2 regions of the Variovorax robiniae genome follow, and region 2 is predicted to be linked to the other one. Evidence: riboswitches for the same ligand, from Rfam matches in the RefSeq annotation. Region 2 holds a riboswitch; the other holds the start of a gene.
The links. A riboswitch is a leader RNA that binds a small molecule or an ion and turns the genes downstream of it on or off. The one in region 2 is predicted to bind glycine.
Positions count from the first base shown of each region.

Region 1: linked by a shared signal. The riboswitch ahead of gcvT (glycine cleavage system aminomethyltransferase GcvT) and the one ahead of WKW79_RS09095 (D-amino acid dehydrogenase) in region 2 are both predicted to bind glycine.

Region 1 covers NZ_JBBKZS010000008.1:77,150-87,744, reverse strand. The annotation lists gene WKW79_RS19325 (SDR family oxidoreductase) at 1-622, opposite strand, end outside; gene WKW79_RS19320 (electron transfer flavoprotein-ubiquinone oxidoreductase) at 757-2,457, shown strand; gene denD (D-erythronate dehydrogenase) at 2,598-3,608, shown strand; gene WKW79_RS19310 (TRAP transporter substrate-binding protein) at 3,659-4,630, shown strand; gene WKW79_RS19305 (TRAP transporter small permease) at 4,712-5,224, shown strand; gene WKW79_RS19300 (TRAP transporter large permease) at 5,235-6,527, shown strand; glycine riboswitch at 6,552-6,637, shown strand; glycine riboswitch at 6,658-6,758, shown strand; gene gcvT (glycine cleavage system aminomethyltransferase GcvT) at 6,804-7,979, shown strand; gene gcvH (glycine cleavage system protein GcvH) at 8,018-8,392, shown strand; gene gcvP (aminomethyl-transferring glycine dehydrogenase) at 8,582-10,595, shown strand, end outside.
Region 2 covers NZ_JBBKZS010000003.1:190,201-200,795, reverse strand. The annotation lists gene WKW79_RS09105 (SDR family NAD(P)-dependent oxidoreductase) at 1-396, shown strand, start outside; gene WKW79_RS09100 (fumarylacetoacetate hydrolase family protein) at 446-1,297, shown strand; gene WKW79_RS09095 (D-amino acid dehydrogenase) at 1,461-2,732, opposite strand; glycine riboswitch at 2,760-2,868, opposite strand; gene WKW79_RS09090 (Bug family tripartite tricarboxylate transporter substrate binding protein) at 3,022-4,014, opposite strand; partial or broken gene add (adenosine deaminase) at 4,017-5,102, opposite strand; gene WKW79_RS09080 (LysR family transcriptional regulator) at 5,193-6,164, opposite strand; gene WKW79_RS09075 (TetR/AcrR family transcriptional regulator) at 6,360-7,037, shown strand; gene WKW79_RS09070 (acyl-CoA dehydrogenase C-terminal domain-containing protein) at 7,083-8,879, shown strand; gene WKW79_RS09065 (DUF2147 domain-containing protein) at 8,909-9,346, shown strand; gene WKW79_RS09060 (3-hydroxyacyl-CoA dehydrogenase/enoyl-CoA hydratase family protein) at 9,368-10,595, shown strand, end outside.

The DNA of each region.
Region 1 (10,595 bases), on a different contig from region 2:
GGTGCTGGTTGATCTCTGTCTCGATATAGCCGGGGCACAGCGCATTCACGTTGATGCCGAAGCGCCCCCATTCCAGCGCCATGGCCCGCGTCATCTGCACCACCGCCGCCTTGCTCATGCAGTACACACCGATCTGCGGCAACACCTTCAGCCCGGCCATCGATGCGATGTTGATGATGCGGCCACCCGTGTACGTCCCCGGCGCCGCACCGCGGGCCCGCTGGATCATGCGGCGCGCCACCTCCTGCGCCACGAAGAAGGAGCCCTTGGCATTGGTGTCGAAGATGAAGTCGTAGTCCTCCTCGTCCACGTCGACGAGGCGCTGCGTGTTGCTCACGCCCGAGTTGTTGACGAGGATGTCGATGGAGCCCACCTCCGTCTCCGCACGCGCCACGGCCGCCTTGATGCTCTGCCGGTCGGTCACGTCGAGTTCGACTACATGCGCGTCGCCACCCTCGCCTTCGATGCGGGCGCGCAGTTCCTTGAGCTTGTCGACGCGGCGGCTGGCCAGTACCACCGCGGCACCGGCGCGCGAGAGCGTCCTGGCAAACTGCGCGCCGAGTCCGCTCGACGCGCCCGTGACGAAGGCCACGCGGCCTGCGAGATCGATGCTGTATGTCATGGCGGGGTCCCTCATGCGTCTCGCGGGCGACACCACTGGGGTATCACCGAATGACAGGGGACGAGACCATGTGCCGCATAAAATGCCGCGCATCCCCCGCTCCCCTGCAACCAAAAATCATTATCGGCCAGCCCATGACCCACGACGAAATCCTCGCCCAGTTCGGCCCCCGCGAAGCCATGGAGTACGACGTCGTCGTAGTCGGTGGCGGCCCCGCGGGCCTGTCCACCGCGATCCGCCTGAAGCAGCTGGCCGCCAAGAACAACACGGAAATCTCCGTCGTGGTCCTCGAGAAGGGCTCCGAGCCCGGCGCTCACATCCTGTCGGGCGCCATCATGGACCCGCGCGCCCTCAATGAACTGCTGCCCGACTGGGCCGAACTCGGCGCCCCGCTGAACCAGCCCGTCACCGACGACGCGATGGTGTTCCTCAGCGAGAAGACCGGCTACCGCACGCCCAACTTCTTCCTGCCGGAATGCTTCAACAACCACGGCAACTACATCATCAGCCTGGGCAACTTCACCAAGTGGCTGGGCCAGCAGGCCGAGAACCTCGGCGTCGAGATCTTCCCCGGCTTTCCCGCGGCCGAAGTGCTCTACAACGATGACGGCTCGGTGCGCGGTGTCGCCACCGGCAACATGGGCGTCGGCAAGGACGGCGAGCCCACCGACAACTTCCAGCTCGGCATGGAGTTGCACGGCAAGTACACGATCTTCGCGGAAGGCGCACGCGGCCACCTGGGCCGCCAGCTCATCGCCAAGTACAAGCTCGATGCCGGCAAGGACCCGCAGGCCTACGGTCTCGGCGTCAAGGAAGTCTGGGAAATCGACCCCAAGCGGCACCAGCCCGGCTTCGTGCTGCACACGGCCGGCTGGCCCATGAAGAGCGACACCTATGGCGGCGCCTTCCTCTATCACATGGAAGACAACAAGGTCACGCTGGGCTTCATCACCGGCCTCGACTACAGCAACCCGTACCTCAGCCCCTTCGAGGAAATGCAGCGCTGGAAGACGCACCCGAACATCCGCTGGTACCTCGAGGGCGATGAAGAACATGGCATCAAGCCGGCCAAGCGCATCGGCTATGGCGCCCGCGCGATCACGGCCGGCGGCCTGATGTCGCTGCCCAAGACGGTGTTCCCGGGTGGCGCGCTGGTCGGCTGCGACGCTGGCTACCTCAACGTGAGCCGCATCAAGGGCAGCCACGCAGCCATCAAGACCGGCATGCTGGCCGCCGAAGCCGCCTACGCCGCCCTGCAAGCGGGCCGCCAGCACGACGAGCTCACGGCCTATCCGGCCGCCTTCGAAAAGAGCTGGCTCTACAAGGAGCTGTACAAGGCACGCAACTTCAAGAGCTGGTTCAAGAAGGGGCTGGCCGTCGCGACGTTCATGAACGGCATCGAGCAGTTCCTGCTCAAGGGCCACGTGCCATGGACCCTGCACCGCGACAAGCCGGACCACCTGGCGCTCAAGCCGGCGTCAGAGTGCGAGCCCATCGTCTACCCCAAGCCGGATGGCAAGCTCACCTTCGACCGCCTCTCCAGCGTGTTCATCAGCAACACCAACCATGAAGAGCACCAGCCGGCCCACCTGACGCTGAAAGACGCGTCGGTGCCCGTCAACATCAACCTGGCGAAGTTTGCGGGCCCCGAGTCGCGCTACTGCCCGGCCGGCGTGTACGAGTTCGTCCCCGACGGCGACGCCGGCAAGCAGCGCCTGCAGATCAATGCCCAGAACTGCGTGCACTGCAAGACCTGCGACATCAAGGACCCGACCCAGAACATCGTCTGGGTTACGCCGGAAGGCGGTGGCGGACCGAACTACGTAGGGATGTAATTCCCCCTGTCCCCTGCCAGAACGCGCCCAAGGGCGCGTTTTTTGTTTACATTTTGTAGCGGTATGTTTCCTGCTTCGAATGAAGGAGGCGATATGTCATGACATCGTTCTAAGCTGGCAGGCAGATTGGAGAACATCGGATGCAAATCGTGATCACCGGCGGTGCCGGGTTCCTCGGGGCGCGACTGGCGCGCAAGCTGCTGGCGCGGGGCGGCCTTGGCGTCGGCGGCGGCAAGGAGCACCGGATCGGCATGATCACCCTGGTCGACCGGGTGCAGCCGCCCGACGACCTGGCGGACCATCCCAAGGTGAACGTGATCGTCGGCGACCTGTGCGAACTGCTCGCCCCCGACAGTCCCCAGCGCGCCCTGCCGCCGGAGACGGCCGTGGTCTTCCACCTGGCCGCCGCCGTGAGCGGTGAGTCGGAGGCCGACTTCGAACTCGGCATGCGCAGCAACTTCCTCGCGACCTATGCCCTGCTGGAAGCTTGCCGCGCGCAGCACACCCGGCCGCTGGTCGTCTACGCGAGCTCCCTGGCCGTGTACGGCGCGCCGCTGCCCTACGTGATCGAGGACGACACGCTGCCCACGCCGCAGACCAGCTACGGGACGCAGAAGTACGTCGGCGAACAACTGATGGCCGACTACGGGCGCAAGGGCTACATCCACGCGCGCAGCGTGCGCCTCATGACCGTGGCCGTGCGCCCGGGCGAGCCCAATGGCGCCGCGTCGGGCTTCCTCAGCGGCATGTTCCGCGAGCCGCTGGCCGGCCTGCCCTCGCGTTGCCCGGTGCCGCCGGAGACGATGGTGGCGCTGTCGTCGCCCGCACGCACCATCGAGGGGCTGATCTGTGCCGCGACCGCGCCGCATGCCAAATGGGGGCCGCGCACCGCCGTCAACCTCCCTTCCCTGTGCGTCAGCGTGGACGAGATGGTGCAGGCGCTGTACCGCATCGGCGGCTCCGCCGCCACCGACCTGCTCGACATGCAGCCGGACCGCACCATCACCGAGATCATCACCGGCTGGCCCGGCCGCTTCGAATGGGTGCGCGCGCGCGACCTGGGCCTGTTCGCCGACGAGAGCATCGATACCATCCTGCGCGACTACGTCCGTGAAAATCCCGACGCGGTAACGCTACCACTTGCGGCATAGTTGACGGTTTTTTGCACACTGTGTGCAAAGCCTTTCCCAACGGAGACTTCATGAAACTCGGCCACATCGCCGCCGCATGCCTTTCGCTCGCCCTCAGCGCGGGTGCGTTCGCACAAACGACCACGCTCAAGATCGGTTACGCCACGTCCAAGGAATCGCATTACGGCGTGGGCTCGACGGTGTTCTGCGACGAGATCGAGAAGGGCACGCAAGGCCGCTACAAGTGCCAGCACTTCGCCAACTCGGCACTGGGCGGTGAACGCGAGCAGATCGAGGCGATACAGCTCGGCACGCAGGACCTGCTGAACACGTCCACCGGCCCGGTCGGCAACTTCGTGCCCGAGGTCAAGATCGTCGACATCCCCTTCCTGTTCCGCGACTACGACCATGCGCGCAAGGTGATGGACGGCCCGATCGGCCAGGACATCCTGACCAAGTTCCCGAGCAAGGGCATCATCGCGCTGGCCTGGACCGAGAACGGCTTCCGCCACATGACGAACAGCAAGCGCGACATCGTCAAGCCCACCGACGCTGCCGGCTTGAAGATGCGCACGATGGAGAACAAGGTGCACATGGACGGCTACCGCACCTTCGGCATCCTGCCGACGCCGATGGCCTTCCCCGAACTGTTCGGCGCGCTGCAGCAAGGCACGGTCGACGGCCAGGAGAACCCGATCCCCGTCATCTTGTCGGCCAAGTTCTCGCAGGTGCAGAAGCATCTCTCGCTGACCGGCCACGTCTACTCGCCGGCGCTGCTGCTGCTGTCGCCGAAGGTCTGGAACAAGCTGTCCGATGCCGACAAGAAGGTGTTCGTCGACGCCGCGCAGAAGGCTTCCGTGGCCCAGCGCAAGAAGGTCAACGACGACGAGAACAACGGCATCGCCCAGCTCGAGAAGGACGGTATGAAGGTCACCAAGACCGTCGACGGCGCCGCCTTCCGCGAGGCGCTGAAGCCCGCCTATGTCGGCTACGCCAAGGAGTTCGGCGCCGACAACATCAAGAAGATCTCGGACGTCAAGTAAGCCTCCGCGGCGCGCCCTGACACCGCCCGGCCCGCGAGGTGCCGGGCGGTTCGCTTTTCAAAGACCAACGAGATTCCACACGTGCAAGCTTTCGAGCGCCATTTCCTCGCGGCCAACCGCTGGGCCCTGATCCTTCTCCTGGCCGCGATGTCGGTCATCATCTTCACCAACGTGGCGCTGCGCTACCTCACCAACCAGTCGCTGGAATGGGCCGAGGAGGTCTCGCGCCACATGATGATCTGGCTCACCTTCCTGGGGGCCGGGCCGGTGCTGCGCTACGGCGGCCACATCGCAGTGGAGAACCTGCAGGACGCGCTGCCGCGCGCCGGCGCGATCGCGGTGCGCATGGTCGTCGCGGCGCTGCTGTTCGCCTTCTTCGGCTTCATGGTCTGGTACGGCTGGCTCTACATGCAGCGCACCATGTTCCAGCTCACCGCCGTCACGCAGATTCCGTTCGCCTACATCTACAGCGCGATGCTGATCGGCGGCGTACTGTTGATCGTGCACTTCCTGTTCGTGGTGAAGCCGTATGTGCTGCGCCGGGAGTTCGCTTCCGACGAGCACTTCGACGCCAACGCCAGCGCGTCGCTGTAAGGAGAACGACATGGATGCCAGCATCGTTCTCATCGTTTCCGCCTGCATTTTTCTCGCGATCGGCGTGCCCGTGGCCTTCGCGCTCGGCCTGGCCACCGCGGCCACGCTGATCCTCGCCGAGAGCTATCCGCTGCTCGTGCTCTTGAAGGAAACCTTCACCGGCATCGACAGCTTTCCGCTGATGGCGGTGCCCTTCTTCATCCTGGCCGCCGAGCTCATGAGCGGCGGCTCGCTGACCGAGGTGCTGCTGCGCTTCGCCGGGCAGTTCGTCGGCCATCGGCGCGGCGGGCTGGGCTACACCAACGTGGTGTCGCTGACCTTCTTCTCCGGCATCTCCGGCTCTGCGCTGGCCGATGCAGCGGGGCCCGGGTCGATGCTGATCAAGATGATGGACAAGGCCGGCTACGACCGCTCGTACGCGGCGGCGCTGACCGCGTCGACCGCCATCGTGGGGCCGATCATCCCGCCGTCGATCATCATGATCATCTATGCGCTGCAGGACGAGTCGGTCTCGGTCGGCACGCTGTTCGTGGCTGGCATCCTGCCGGGCATCCTGATCGCGGTGGCGATGTGCATCGTCAACTTCTACGTCTCGAAGAAGCGCAACTACAAGGGCGACGGCGAGACGCCCCCGCTGCGCGAGATCCTGCTGACCACCTGGAAGGCGCTGCCGGCGATCCTGCTGCCGGTGGTGATCCTCGGCGGCATGCGCGCCGGCTGGTTCACGCCGACCGAGGCGTCCGTGGTGGCCGTGTTCTACGCGCTGGTGTGCGGCAAGTTCGTCTATCGCACGCTGGAATGGAAGGCACTGCCGAACATCCTCGAACGCTCGGCGCTGCTGTCGGCCTCGGTGCTGATCATCATCGGCCTGTCGGCCTCGTTCGCGTGGATCTTGACGATCGAGGGCATTCCGCAGCAGATGGCCGAGTGGCTGGTGAGCATGAACCTCTCGCCGTGGATGTTCCTGATCATCGTCAACGTGTTCCTGCTGCTGTTCGGCATCTTCATCGAGCCGCTGCCGGGGGTGATGGTGCTGGCGCCGATCCTGGCGCCGGTGGCGATGAAGCTGGGCGTGGACCCGGTGCACTTCGCGATGATCGTGATCTACAACCTGACGCTCGGGATGATCACGCCGCCAGTGGGCGGGTTGCTGTTCGTGACCTGCAATGTCTCCAAGGTGCCGATGTCGCAACTGGTGCGCGAACTGGTGCCCTTCCTGTGGGCGCATGGCGCGGTGCTGGTGCTGCTGACTTTCGTGCCCGCGCTGAGCACCTGGATGCCGCACGCGCTCGGCTTCAAATAGGCCGCGAACCGTTACACTCGCGGGGTCAGGAGAGCGCCCCGCCAGCCGGGGCCGCCGAAGGCGCAGGGCCCCCAAAGATGGGGTCCGAACGCTCAGGCAAAAGGACTGACAAGGCGCCCGGTCACGCGGGCGTTTCCTTGCTGGAGAGAGGTCGCGGAAACGCGGCCCACCGAAGGAGCAAACCCCGATCGTGGGGCGAATCTCTCAGGTAAAGCGGACAGCAGGGGTGGCCCATGGCTTGCGTCATGGAATTCGACTGCCCCACTGGAAAGCCCCATGGCCTCCTCTTCCGACACCGCTTCCGACGCCCCGCTGCTCAAGACCCCGCTGCACGACCTGCACGTCGAACTGGGCGGCCGCATGGTCCCCTTCGCCGGCTACTCGATGCCGGTGCAATACCCGAGCGGCCTGATGGCCGAGCACAAGCACACGCGCGAAGCTGCCGGGCTGTTCGACATCTCGCACATGGGTCAGCTGCGCCTGGTCGGCCCGGATGCGGCCGCCGCCTTCGAGACGCTGATGCCGGTCGACGTGATCGGCCTGGCGCCCGGCAAGCAGCGCTACGGCCTGCTGCTGGACGACAACGGCGGCATCCTCGACGACCTGATGTTCTTCAACGAGGGCAACGACTCGATCTTCGTGATCGTGAACGGGGCCTGCAAGGCGGCCGACATCGGGCACATCACGGCGAGGATCGGCGGGCGCTGCGCGGTCCAGCCGCTGCCCGACCACGCGCTGCTCGCGCTGCAGGGCCCGCAGGCCGCCGCCACGCTGGCGCGCCTGTCGCCCGGTGTCGAACGCTACGTCTTCATGACCGGCGGAGCGGTGCAGATCGGCACGATCCCGGCTTTCGTCACCCGCAGCGGCTACACCGGCGAAGACGGCTTCGAGATCTCTGTCGCCGCGAGCGACGCCGACGCCCTCGCCCGCCTCCTGCTGGCGCAACCCGAGGTCAAGCCCATCGGCCTGGGCGCGCGCAATTCACTGCGCCTGGAAGCCGGCCTCTGCCTCTACGGCAACGACATCGACACGACGACCACGCCGGTCGAGGCCGCGCTCAACTGGGCGATGCAGAAGGTGCGCCGCACCGGTGGCGCGCGCGCCGGCGGCTTCCCTGGCGCCGACAAGATCCTGGCGCAGCTCGCCGTGGCCACCGACCTGGCCGGCCATGTCGACCAGAAGACGCTCACGCGCAAGCGCGTCGGCCTGGTCGCGCTGGAGCGCGTGCCCGTTCGCGACGGCAGCGAACTGCAATCCTTCGAGGGCCATCCCATCGGCAAGGTGACCAGCGGCCTGCTCGGCCCCACGGCCGACCGCCCGATCGCGATGGCCTACATCGCCACGGCCTTTTCCGAGCCGGGCACCCGCATCCAGGCCATCGTGCGCGGCAAGCCCGTGCCGATGGAAGTGACCACCATGCCTTTCGTGCCGACACGCTACTACCGCGGCTGACCCGCCTCGATCCAACAGATTTTTTTCCAGGAGCTTCCATGACCGTCAAGTACACCAAGGACCACGAGTGGGTCCAATCCACAGGCGCCGACACCGTCACCGTCGGCATCACCGTCCATGCGCAGGACGCGCTGGGCGACGTGGTGTTCGTCGACCTGCCCCAGGTCGGCAACGACTATGCGCAAGGGGAAGTGGCCGGCGTGGTGGAGTCCGTCAAGGCCGCGGCCGACGTGTACATGCCCGTCTCGGGCGAGGTCGTCGAAGTCAACGAGGCACTGCGCGCTGACCCCTCCCTCGCCAACACCGACCCGCTGGCCGCCGGCTGGTTCTTCAAGGTCAAGCTCAGCGATCCGGCGCAACTGGATGCGCTGATGGATTCGACCGCCTACGACAAGTTTTCGGCCGAGGCTTGATCCAAAGCCGCTGAATGCGGACCGCCGAACGCAGAAGTCGCTGAGCTCCCGCAAAGGTCGCAGAAGAAGACAAAGAATTTCCTTCGAAGTCCATTTGCGACTTCTGCGAAACCCTTGCGACTTCTGCGTTCGGTTCGCCGATCCCGTTTCCGCACCCGCATTCCCCCGCCCCCTGACAAGAACACCCCCATGCCCAACGCCCTGCCCTCCCTGCGCCAACTCGAGAACGCCGAAGAGTTCGTCGCGCGTCACATCGGCATCGAGCCCGCCGACGAGGCGCACATGCTGCCCGTCATCGGCCATGCCACGCGTGCGGAACTGATCGACGGCATCGTGCCGCCGGCCATCCGCCGTTCGGCGCCAATGGACCTGCCGCCCGCCATCACCGAGGCCGCCGCGCTGGCCGAACTCAAGGCCATCGCCAGCAAGAACAAGGTGGCGCGCAACTTCATCGGGCAGGGCTACTACGGCACCCACACGCCGGGCGTGATCCTGCGCAACATCCTCGAGAATCCGGCCTGGTACACCGCCTACACGCCCTACCAGGCGGAGATCTCGCAGGGTCGCATGGAGGCGCTGCTGAACTTCCAGACCATGGTCTGCGACCTGACCGGCATGGCCATTGCCAATGCCTCGATGCTCGACGAAGCCACCGCCGCCGCCGAGGCCATGACGCTGGCCCGGCGCAGCGTCAAGAGCAAGAGCAACGTGTTCCTCGTGGCCGGCGACTGCCATCCGCAGACCATCGAGGTCATCAAGACCCGCGCCACGCCGCTGGGCATCGAGATCAAAGTCAGCACCGCGACCGAAACCCTGCCGCATCTCATGGCGAGCGGAGACTTCTTCGGCGTGCTGGCGCAGTACCCCGGCACCACCGGCCAGGTGCATGACCTGCGCCCGCTGGCCGGCCATGCGCATGCCAACGGCGCCGCGCTGTGCGTCGCTGCCGACCTGCTGGCGCTGACCCTGCTCGCGCCCCCTGGCGAATGGGATGCCGACATCGTCTGCGGCACCACCCAGCGCTTCGGCATGCCGCTGTGTAATGGCGGCCCGCACGCGGCCTACCTGGCCTGCCGCGACGAGTTCAAGCGCTCGCTGCCGGGCCGTCTTGTCGGCGTCAGCGTCGACGTCCATGGCGCCCCCGCCTATCGCCTTGCGCTGCAGACGCGCGAGCAGCACATCCGCCGCGAGAAGGCCACGTCCAACATCTGCACCGCGCAGGTGTTGCCGGCGGTGATCGCCAGCATGTACGCCGTCTACCACGGTCCACAAGGCCTGCTGCGCATCGCGCAGCGGGTGGCCGCGCTGACGGCCATCCTCGCCGAGGGCCTGGAGGAAATGGGTCGCGAACTGGCCAACACCACCGCCTTCGATTCGCTGACCATCCAGACCGGCGACGACACCCAGGCCATCCTCGACCGCGCCCAGGCTGCCAACATCAACCTGCGCTGCCGTATGCAAGGCCACCTCGGCCTTTCGCTCGACGAGACCAGCACCTATGCCGACGTGGAAGACCTGTGGGCCCTGTTCGCGCCCAAGGACGCCCACTTGCCTCACTTCGAACTGCTGGCCGAAGGCGTGACGCCGCGCATCCCCGACGAACTGCGCCGCAGCAGCGACTTCCTCACGCACCCGGTGTTCAACACGCACAAGAGCGAAACCGGCATGCTGCGCTACATCCGCAGCCTCAGCGACAAGGACCTCGCGCTCGACCGCAGCATGATCCCGCTGGGCAGTTGCACGATGAAGCTCAACGCGACCAGCGAGATGATCCCGATCACCTGGCCCGAGTTCGCGAACATCCATCCCTTCGCGCCCGCCGACCAGCGCGAGGGCTATGCCGAACTCGATCAACAGTTGCGCGACTGGCTTTGCGAAGCCACGGGCTATGCCGGCATCAGCCTGCAACCCAACGCCGGCTCGCAGGGCGAGTACGCCGGGCTGCTGGCCATCAAGGCCTTCCACGCCTCCCGCGGCGAGGCGCATCGCAACATCTGCCTGATCCCGTCGTCCGCACACGGCACCAATCCGGCCAGCGCGCAGATGGTCGGCATGCAGGTCGTCGTGACGGCTTGCGACTCACAGGGCAACGTCGACCTCGACGACCTCAAGCGCGCCTGCGAGAAGCACAGCAGCCACCTGGCCTGCGTGATGATCACCTACCCCAGCACGCACGGCGTGTTCGAGACCGGCGTGAAGGCGC
Region 2 (10,595 bases):
ACCTTCCTCTGCTGCCGCGAATGGGTGCCGCACCTGCGCGAACGGCCCTGGTCGCGCATCGTCAACATCGCATCGGTTGCGGGCAAGGAGGGCAATCCGAATGCCAGCGCCTACAGCGCCAGCAAGGCCGGCGTGATCGCGCTGACCAAGTCGCTCGGCAAGGAGTTGGCCAGCACCGGCGTGCGCGTGAACTGCGTGACGCCGGCGGCGGTGAAGACCGCGATCTTCGACCAGATGAAGCCGGAGTTCATCGCCTTCATGCTGTCGAAGATCCCGATGGGTCGCTTCGGCACCCCGGAGGAGATCGCGTCGATGGTCGCGTGGCTCTGCACCGAAGACTGCGCGTTCTCGACCGGCGCGACCTTCGACCTGTCCGGCGGCCGGGCCACCTACTGACCCGCTGCGCTGACTACACTTCCCATCCCTCTCTGAAAGGACTTTCGACATGAAACTTGTGCGCTACGGCAAACCCGGCAAGGAAAAGCCAGGCCTCATCGACGACAACGGACAACTGCGCGACCTCAGCGCCGTGATCCCGGACCTGGGCGGCGCCCAGCTCGACGACAAGGTGCTGGCCAAGATCCGCAAGCTCAAGACCGACAAGCTGCCGCTGGTCAAGGGCAAGCCGCGCCTGGGTTGCCCGGTGGCGAACACGAGCAAGTTCATCGCGATCGGCCTGAATTACGCAGACCATGCGGCCGAGTCCGGCATGCCGATCCCGAAGGAGCCGGTGGTGTTCACCAAGGCCATCAGCTGCATCCAGGGTCCGGACGATCCGGTGATGCTGCCCAAGGGCTCGGTCAAGGGCGACTGGGAAGTCGAACTGGGCGTGGTCATCGGCAAGCGCGCACGTTGGGTGTCGCAGAAGGAAGCGCTGGATTTCGTCGCGGGCTATGTGCTCGTCAACGACGTGAGCGAGCGCGAATGGCAGCTCGAGCGCGGCCTGACCTGGGACAAGGGCAAGGGCTTCGACACCTTCGGCCCGATCGGCCCGTGGCTCGTCACGCGCGACGAAGTGCCCAATCCGCAGAAGCTCGGCATGTGGCTCGACGTGAACGGCGAGCGCATGCAGACCGGCAACACCAAGACCATGATCTTCAACGTCGCCAAGCTGGTGAGCTACGTGAGCCAGCTCAATACGCTGGAGCCGGGCGACATCATCACCACCGGCACGCCGCCGGGCGTGGGCATGGGCAAGAAGCCGAATGCCGTGTTCCTGAAGAAGGGCGACGTGATGACGCTGGGCATCGACGGCCTGGGCGAGCAGCGCCAGGAAGTGGTGCCGTTCAAGCTCTGACCGCTGAGAGTTGAATACGGGAACCGGACGCAGAGGACGCGACGGTTCCGCGAAGGACGCGAAAGGAATTCAGAAGCTTTTCTTCTGGATTCTTCGCGTCCTTTGCGTTTCTTGGCGACCTTCGCGTCTGGTCAAGTCCGCGTGCGGCGATGTTTCAATGCACTCAACGCTGGAATGCGAAATCGACCTCGGGCGCCAGCCCGCTCACGATGTGCGCGATCGACTTCCCCGACCCACAGGCATGCGTCCACCCCAGCGTGCCATGCCCCGTGTTCAGGAAGAAGTTCGGCAGCTTCGTCTTGCCGATCATCGGCACGTTGCTCGGCGTGGCCGGGCGCAGCCCGGTCCAGAACTGGGCCCTCGTCGTGTCGCCGGCACCAGGAAACAGTTGCTCGACGCGCCGCACGATCGCCTCGCAGCGGATGCGATTCAGGTCGCGGTCGTAGCCGTTGAGCTCGGCCGTGCCGGCGATGCGCATGCGGTCGCCGCGACCGTCATCCGAGGTGTAGCGTGAGAACACCAACTTGAACTCATCGTCCGTCAGCGAGACCTGGTAGGCCTTCGACGCGTCCTTCACCGGCAGCGTCACCGAATAGCCCTTGGCCGGGTAGATCGGCAATTCGATGCCCAGCGGCTTCGCATAGATCGGGCTGAGCGAGCCCATGGCCATCACGTATGCATCGGCTTGCAGGCGCTGGAAGCGGCCCTCGATGTCGGTGGCCTCCACATGCTCGACCTTGCCACCGGCCTCGCGGATCGCGGTCACGGTGTGGCTCATGAGGAACTTCACGCCGGACGCTTCGCAGAGCTTGACCAGTTCGCGCGCGAAGCGGTTGGCGTCGCCCGATTCGTCTTCGGCGGTGTAGGTGGCGCCGGCCAGTTGCGGGCGGATGTGGGCCAGCGCGGGTTCGAGCTTGACTGCTTCATCGGCAGAGATCACCAGCCGCTCGCAGCCCAGCGCACGCATCTGTTCGGCCGGCTTCAAGGCGCCGTCGAACTCCTTCTGCGTCGTGTAGAAGTGCAGGATGCCCTGGGTGCGCTGGTCGTAGCCGATGCCGGTGTCGCTGCGCAGGGCCTGCAGCATGCTGCGGCTATAGGTGCCCAGTCGCACGATCTGCTCGATGTTGTGCCGGGTGCGTGCCGGCGTGCACTCGCGCAGGAACTGCAGGCCCCACAGCCACTGGCGCATGTCGGCGCGGATACGGAACAGGAGCGGCGCGTCTTCCTTGCCCAGCCATTGCAGCACCTTCATCGGCGCGCTGGGGTTGGCCCAGGGCTCTGCATGACTGACGGAGATCTGGCCGCCGTTGGCAAAGCTGGTTTCGGCGGCGGGGGTGGCCTGGCGGTCGACCACGGTGACTTCATGGCCGAGCTTCTGAAGGTAATAGGCCGAGGTGACGCCGAGCAAGCCGGCGCCCAACACGATCACGCGCATGGGAGGTCCTTTGAAATGATTTCAAAAGCCGCTCCCCCTGTCCTTGTTACCTGAGAGTTTCGACCGCCGCGCCCGCGGGGGTGTTGCTCCTTCGGTGCATCGGGCGTGTGCCAGATGGCTCTCCAGACGGCGATATCGATGGGTGCAGTACACGACCCTGCGAAAGGTCGACCTGAGCGTTCATGGGAGTTTGCGCCTTCGGTGGAGCGGCCTGGCCGCTCGCTCTCCTGCGGTCGGGATTCTAGGTTCGGCGTCCCGGATCGCCAACACTCCACCGCAGAAGACCGTACTAATCGACCTGGATGTGACCTTGCGACACCACGCGCGCGAACTTCGCGTCCTCGCCTTGCAGGAACTTCGCGAACTCCACCGGGCCGAGGCCCAGGCGCGTGCTGCCGGACTCGTTGAACTTCTGCTGCAGGTCCGGTGTCTGCAGGATCTCGCCCAACTCCTTGTTGATGCGAGTCACGATGGCCATGTCCGTGCCGGCCGGCGCGAACACGCCTTGCCACACGGACACGTCGGCACCCTTCCAGGCCGGCACCTGCGCAAGCGGCGGCACGCCCGGCATCGCGGGCGATGCGGTGTCGCTCATCACGCCATACGCGCGAATCTTGCCCGCCTGCACCTGCTGCATCACCATCGACAGCGGCAGCACGGCCAGGTCGATCTGGTTCCCCGCGAGGTCGCTCACGATCTGTGAGCCGGCACGGTACGGGATGTGCACCATCGAAACGCTGCCGCGCTGCTTGAGCAGTTCGCCGCCCAAGTGCAGCGAAGTGCCGACGCCGGAGGTGGCGTAGCTGTACTTGCCGGGGCTCTTCTTGATCGCGGCGAACAACTCGGTGGCGTTCTGCGCCGGCAGGTCCGGCTTGCCGACCAGCACCAGAGGCTGCGAGCCAAGCAAGGACACGGGCTGCAGGTCCTTCAGGCCGTTGTACTTGACGGTGGCGGGCGTGACCATCTTCGCGATCACGATGGTGCTTTCCACCGACAGCAGCAGCGTGTAGCCGTCGGGCTTGGCGCGGATGGCCTTCTCGGTGCCGATGACGCCGCCCGCGCCGGTCACGTTGTCGATGACGACGGGCTGTCCGAGACGCTTCGCAAGTTCCGGTGCGATCCAGCGGGCCACCACGTCGACGTTGCCGCCGGCGGCATAAGGGACGATGAGCGTGATCGGCCGGCTGGGCCAGGTGTCGGCCAGCGCGGGGAACGCGGCGGCCATCGCCAATGCAGCGAGGGAAGCGCGCAGCGCGCGACGGCGGGAAGTGTGGAAGGTCATGGTCAGTGGACGGTGGAGGTTGCCTGAAGGACGGAAGCGCGATGCGGAAGCGACGCCAGCGAATCGGCCTTGAGTTGCAGGATCTGACGCTCGAACTCGAGGCGCATGGAAGCCTTGGTGTCCTGGCCGAGCCAGCACGCGTCCACGCCACCAAGGCTCAGCGCCGTGGCCTCGCGCCAGCCCCAGCCAAGGCCTTCGATGACGTGACACCAGGTGTGCGCCATGTCGGTGTGGAACATGGTCGGGTCGTCAGTGTTCAGCGTGATGCGCAGGCCGGCGGCACGCATCGCCTCGATGGAATTCAGGCGCCGCGGCAGGTTGGCCGAGACACTGGTGATGCCGCAGGTGGTGAAGTACACGCCGCTGTCGCGCGCCCGCTGCACGGCCTCGGGGCTGGCCATGAGGTTGTAGCCGTGGTCGAGGCGGTCGCAATGGAGGAGGTCGAGGCAGTCATAGAGGTGCGACGGGGGCGCCTCCTGCAAGGTCTGGTTGTCCTCGCAGACGTGCGCCGTCCTGTGCAGGCCGGCCTGCTTGGCGCGCCGGTACAAGTCTTCGAAGTTCGCCGGCGGCCCGGCGCGTTCAGGGCCGTCCAGCCCGATGCCGACCACGCGCTCATGCCGATGCGCGAGCACCATGTCCATTACCTCGTCGGCGTTGGTGGGGCTCCATTCGCGGTCGAAGGCGGCCAGCAGCAGGACCGAAACCGGGAAGTCGCGTTCAACCGCCTCGATGCCGGCGACCAGGCCTTCGACCTGGGTGGCGTAGCTGACGCCGTTGGGCAAGAAGTACTGCGGGTTGAAGGAAATCTCCAGGTGCCGGACATTGCTGCTGCGGAATGCGTCCTCGACGGCCTCGTAGATCACGCGTTAGAAGTCGGTGGCGCGGCGCAGCACGCTGGAGACGAGGCGCAGGACCTCGATGAACTCATAGAAGCCCTTGTAGGCATAGAGCTGGTCCACCGCGCGCGGCAGCGGCACGCCGTATTGGGCGGCCAGCGCGGCCAGCGTAGACGGGCGCAGCGCGCCGGTCAGGTGGCAATGCAGTTCCACCTTGGGCAACCGGGCGATGAGTTCCTGGGTCGAGAGCATGTCGGGGACGTCCTTCAATCCTTCGAATGGCGAACTTCCGACGATAGGCAGTGCCCGTCTGCAACGCCAGACCGCGCGCCGTGATGCAGGTTATGGCGCCGGTGTTATGGGCTCGTTCTTGAGCGCCCGCGCAGTAGCGACCAACTCCGAGCGGAACCAGGCGAGCGCGCGATTGCGGTGGCTGCGTTCGTGCCAGACCATCCGAAAGCGCAGCGGCTTGATCGGCGCCGGGAAGGGCACGATCACCAGCCCTGCGTCGGCCACCAGTTGTCCCGCCAGCAGCCGACCGGTGGCAAAGACGAGGTCGCTGCTGGCCAGCATCTCCGCGGCAAGGCCAAGGTATTGCGTGCGCACCGCCGTGTGAACCGAGACGCCGAGTTCCGACAGCAGTGCGTCCATCACGGTCCCCTGGCCCGGCACCTGCTCCAGCGTGGCGAGGTGCGCCGCACGGCAATAAGCGTCGAGCGTGAGCGGCGCCGCGGCCAGCGGGTGGCCCCTGCGCATCACGCAAACGAAGTCGTCGGCCAGCAGCGGCGTGGCGCGCAGGTGCGGCGGCAGTTCGGGCCAGACCGTGATGGCCGCGTCGATCTCGCCTTCTCCGAGTTGCTTGTAGTGGTCGAAGCGTTCGCCGAGGCCGCGGATGACGATCTCGACCTCCGGCGCGGCCTGCGTCACGCGCCGCACCAGGTCGGCATAGAAGCGGCGCGGCAGGAAGTCGTAGGTGGCGAGGATGAAGCGCGTGCGCGCGATCGCGGGGTCGAAGGCGTCGGCGCCGTCGTGCAGCAGCGAGAGGTCCGAAAGGATGCGGCGCACCGGCGCGCGCAGGGATTCGGCGCGCTCGGTCAGCACCATGCGGTTGCCGACGCGCACCAGCAGTGGGTCGCCGGTCAGGCTGCGCAGCGCGCGCAGGTGCCGGCTGATGGCGGGTTGGGCGATGCCCAGGCGGGCGGCGGCGCCGGACACGCTCGCTTCCAGCAGCAGGGCATGCAGCGTGCGGATCAGCGACTCGTCGAGCCGGCGGTCGGACTCGGTCTCGATGGGGGTGGCGGAGGGGTTCTTCACGGGCGGCGCTCCCTGGTGGCGCCTTGGATCATAGGCGGGCGCATCGCCTTCGACGGCTGTGATTCGTGTCGGCGGAGACGGCATCGAAAGTCGCCAAGTCGCGCAATAGTCCACCAAACTTCGGGGGCTTTGCGCTTCTGCCCGATCCGGTTTCACTGCAAAATAGCACGACCGTTCGTTTTTAAATAAGCATTCATGTCCGCCACCGCCGTGTCCACGAAAGGCTCCCGCACCGCCCAGAAAGGCCAGCAGACCAAGGCCGCGATTGTCGACGCTGCCCTCAACCTGGCCGCCCAGATCGGGCTCGAGGGCCTGTCGATCGGCGCCGTGGCCGAACTCACGCAGATGAGCAAGTCGGGCGTCTTCGCCCACTTCGGCTCGCGCGAGGAGTTGCAGATCTCCGTGGTCCGCGAGTATCACGCCCGCTTTGAGCAGGAGGTGTTCTACGCCGCCATGTCGTCGCCGCGCGGCCTGCCTCGCCTCTGTGCCATGTTCGACAACTGGATGAAGCGCACCTCGGTCGAGATCGACTCGGGCTGCATCTACATCAGCGGCGCCACCGAATTCGACGACCGCCCGGGCCCGGTGCGCGATGCGCTGGTCGAGTCGGTCAGCATCTGGCAGGCCGCCATGTTCCGCGCCGTGCAACAGGCCACGGCCGAGGGCCACTTTCGTGCCGACATCGACGAGCGCCAGATCGCCTTCGAGATCCACGGCCTGATCCTCGCGTCCCACTACGAAGCACGCTTCCTGCACACGCCGGGCTCCATCGAGCGGGCGCGCAAGGGCTTCGAAAACATCCTCAACCGCTTTGCGACACCGTCCGCACCGCGGCTCTCGCCCACTCAGCCGGCGCCTTCGCGCCAAGGCTGATTCCTTTTTCATTCTTTCAATCGACCTGCTCAGGAGCTTTCGCACATGCCTTCCTACACCCCGCCGCTGCGTGACATGCAATTCGTGCTGCATGAAGTCTTTCATGTGGCCGATGAATTCAAGGCCATGCCCAAGCATGCCGAGACCGACGTCGACACCATCAACGCGGTGATCGAGGAAGCCGGCAAGTTCGCTTCCGAAGTGACCTTCCCGCTGAACATCTCCGGCGACGAAGAGGGCTGCACGCTCGACAAGTCCACGCACGAAGTCACCGCGCCCAAGGGCTTCAAGGAAGCGTATGCGCAGTTCGTCGAAGGCGGCTGGCCGGCGCTGTCGTGCGACCCGGCCTTCGGCGGCCAGGGCCTGCCCTACGTGCTGAACCAGTGCCTCTACGAGATGCTCAACAGCGCCAACCAGGCGTGGACCATGTACCCCGGCCTGTCGCACGGCGCGTACGAAGCCCTGCAAGCCCACGGCACGGACGACCAGAAGAAGACCTACCTGCCCAAGCTCACGAGCGGCGAATGGACCGGCACCATGTGCCTGACCGAACCGCACTGCGGCACCGACCTCGGCATGCTGCGCACCAAGGCCGAACCGCAGGCCGACGGCACCTACAAGATCACCGGCAACAAGATCTTCATCTCGGCCGGCGAACACGACATGGCCGAGAACATCATCCACCTCGTGCTGGCACGCCTGCCGGACGCGCCCAAGGGCAGCAAGGGCATCAGCCTGTTCGCGGTGCCGAAGTTCAACGTCAAGGCCGACGGTTCGCTGGGCGATCGCAACCCGATCTTCTGCGCCGGCCTCGAGCACAAGATGGGCATCCACGGCAACGCCACCGCACAGATCGCCATCGACGGCGCCATCGGCACCATGGTCGGCGAGCCCAACAAGGGCCTGGCCGCGATGTTCGTGATGATGAACGCCGCCCGCCTGGGCGTGGGCAACCAGTCGCTGGGCCTGACCGAAGTGGCCTACCAGAACGCGCTGGCCTATGCCAAGGACCGCATCCAGATGCGTTCGCTCTCCGGCGTGAAGGCCAAGGACAAGGATGCCGATCCGATCATCGTGCACCCCGACGTCCGCAAGATGCTGATGACCGCCAAGGCCTACGCCGAAGGTGGCCGCGCGCTGCAGGTCTTCTGCACGCTGCTGCTGGACAAGGAACACCACCATCCCGACGCGAAGGTGCGCAAGGAATCCGGCGAACTCGTCGCGCTGCTGACGCCGATCGTGAAGGCCTTCATCACCGACAACGGCCATATCTCGACCAACGCCTGCATGCAGGTCTTCGGCGGCCACGGCTTCATCAAGGAATGGGGCATGGAGCAGTACGTGCGCGACAACCGCATCAACATGATCTACGAAGGCACGAACACCGTGCAGTCGCTGGACCTGCTGGGCCGCAAGGTGCTGTCGAACAACGGCGCGACGCTGAAGAAGTTCGGCAAGCTGATCGGCGCGCTGGTCGCCGAAGAAGGCGTCAACGAGAAGATGAGCGAGTTCATCACGCCCATCGCCGTGCTCGGTGAGCAACTGACCAAGCTGACGACCGAAGTGGGCTTCAAGGGCTTCCAGAACCCCGACGAAGTGGGCGCTGCCGCTGTGGACTACCTGCGCGTGGCCGGCCACCTGGTGTTCGGCTACCTCTTCGCCCGCATGGCGCAAGTGGCGCTGCGCGAGATCGCGGCCGGCAACACCGACCCGTTCTACGTCGGCAAGCTGCAAACGGCGCGCTTCTACTTCGCCAAGCTGTTCACCGAGACCGCCACGCTGATGCGCAACGCGCGCACCGGCAGCAAGGTGTTGATGGACACCGACGCGGCGCTCGCCTGATCCAAGCAATACAAAACGAGGAGACGACCATGAAGAAGCTTGCACTGACCGCCATCCTTTTTGCAGCCACCGCCACGTCCGCGTTCGCGCAGATGACGCCGGTGGGCGCCTGGCAGACCATCGATGACAAGACCAGCGAGGTCAAGTCGCAGATCCGCATCACCGAATCCGGTGGCGTGGTGAGCGGCCGCATCGAGAAGCTGCTGCGCAAGGACGCCAAGCAGGACGCGGTCTGCGACGAGTGCAGCGACGACCGCAAGGGCAAGCCCATGGTCGGCCTCGAGATCATCCGTGGCGCCAAGAAGGTCGAGGGCAAGGACGTCTGGGAAGACGGCAAGATCCTCGACCCCGAAAACGGCAAGAACTACACGCTTCGCCTGACCCCGATCGAGGGCGGCAAGAAGCTGGAAGTGCGCGGCTCGGTGCTCGGCATCGGGCGCACCCAGACGTGGGTCCGCGTGCAGTAAGAAACATCAGACGGAAATTCAATGTCCCGATTCCAAGTGAAGAAAGTCGCCGTGCTCGGCGCCGGCGTGATGGGCGCGCAGATTGCTGCGCACCTGGTCAACGTTCGCGTGCCGGTGGTGCTGTTTGATCTGGCCGCGAAAGAAGGCCCCAAGAACGGCATCGTCACACGCGCCATCGACAACCTCAAGAAGCTCAAGCCCGCGCCGCTCGGCGACGTGGCCGACGCCTCGCTGATCGAAGTGGCCAACTACGACGACAACCTCGACAAGCTCGGCGAATGCGACCTGGTGATCGAAGCGATCGCCGAGCGCATGGACTGGAAGCTCGATCTCTACAAGAAGATCGCGCCGCACGTTTCGAAGAATGCGATCCTGGCCTCGAACACCTCGGGTCTGTCGATCACCAAGCTCAGCGAAGCGCTGCCTGAAGCATTGAAGCCGCGCTTCTGCGGCATTCACTTCTTCAACCCGCCGCGCTACATGTTCCTGGTCGAGCTGATCAACACGCCGACCACGCAACCGGAAGTGCTGGACCAGCTCGAGGCCTTCGTGACCAGCACGCTCGGCAAGGGCGTGGTGCGCGCGCATGACACGCCCAACTTCATCGCCAACCGCGTCGGCATCGCCGGCATGCTGGCGACGCTGAAGGAAGTCGAGAAGTTCGGCCTGACGCCGGACGTGGTCGACGACCTGACCGGCAAGAAGCTGGGCCGCGCAAGCTCGGGCACCTTCCGCACGGCGGACGTGGTGGGCCTGGACACGCTGGCCCATGTGGTCAAGACGCTGCAGGACAACCTGGACGAGAAGAGCGATCCGTTCTACCCGAACTTCGCGACGCCGCCGGTGCTGGCCAAGCTGCTGGAACTGGGCAAGCTGGGGCAGAAGACCAAGGGCGGCTTCTTCAAGAAGGCCGGCCGCGACATCCTGCGCTTCGACCTGGCCAAGGGCGACTATGTGCCCTCGGGCGAGAAGGCCGATGAGGTCTATGGCCGCATGCTGAAGAAGCCGGCTGGCGAGCGTCTCCGGTTGCTGCGCGAGAGCGAAGGCCCGCAAGGCCAGTTCCTCTGGGCCATCCTGCGCGACAGCTTCCACTACGCTGCGATCCACCTCGCGACCATCGCCGAGAGCGCGCGCGACATCGACTTCGCGATGCGCTGGGGCTTCGGCATGAGGCAAGGTCCGTTCGAGCTGTGGCAAGAAGCCGGCTGGACGCAAGTCGCCCAATGGATCCAGGAAGACATCGATGCCG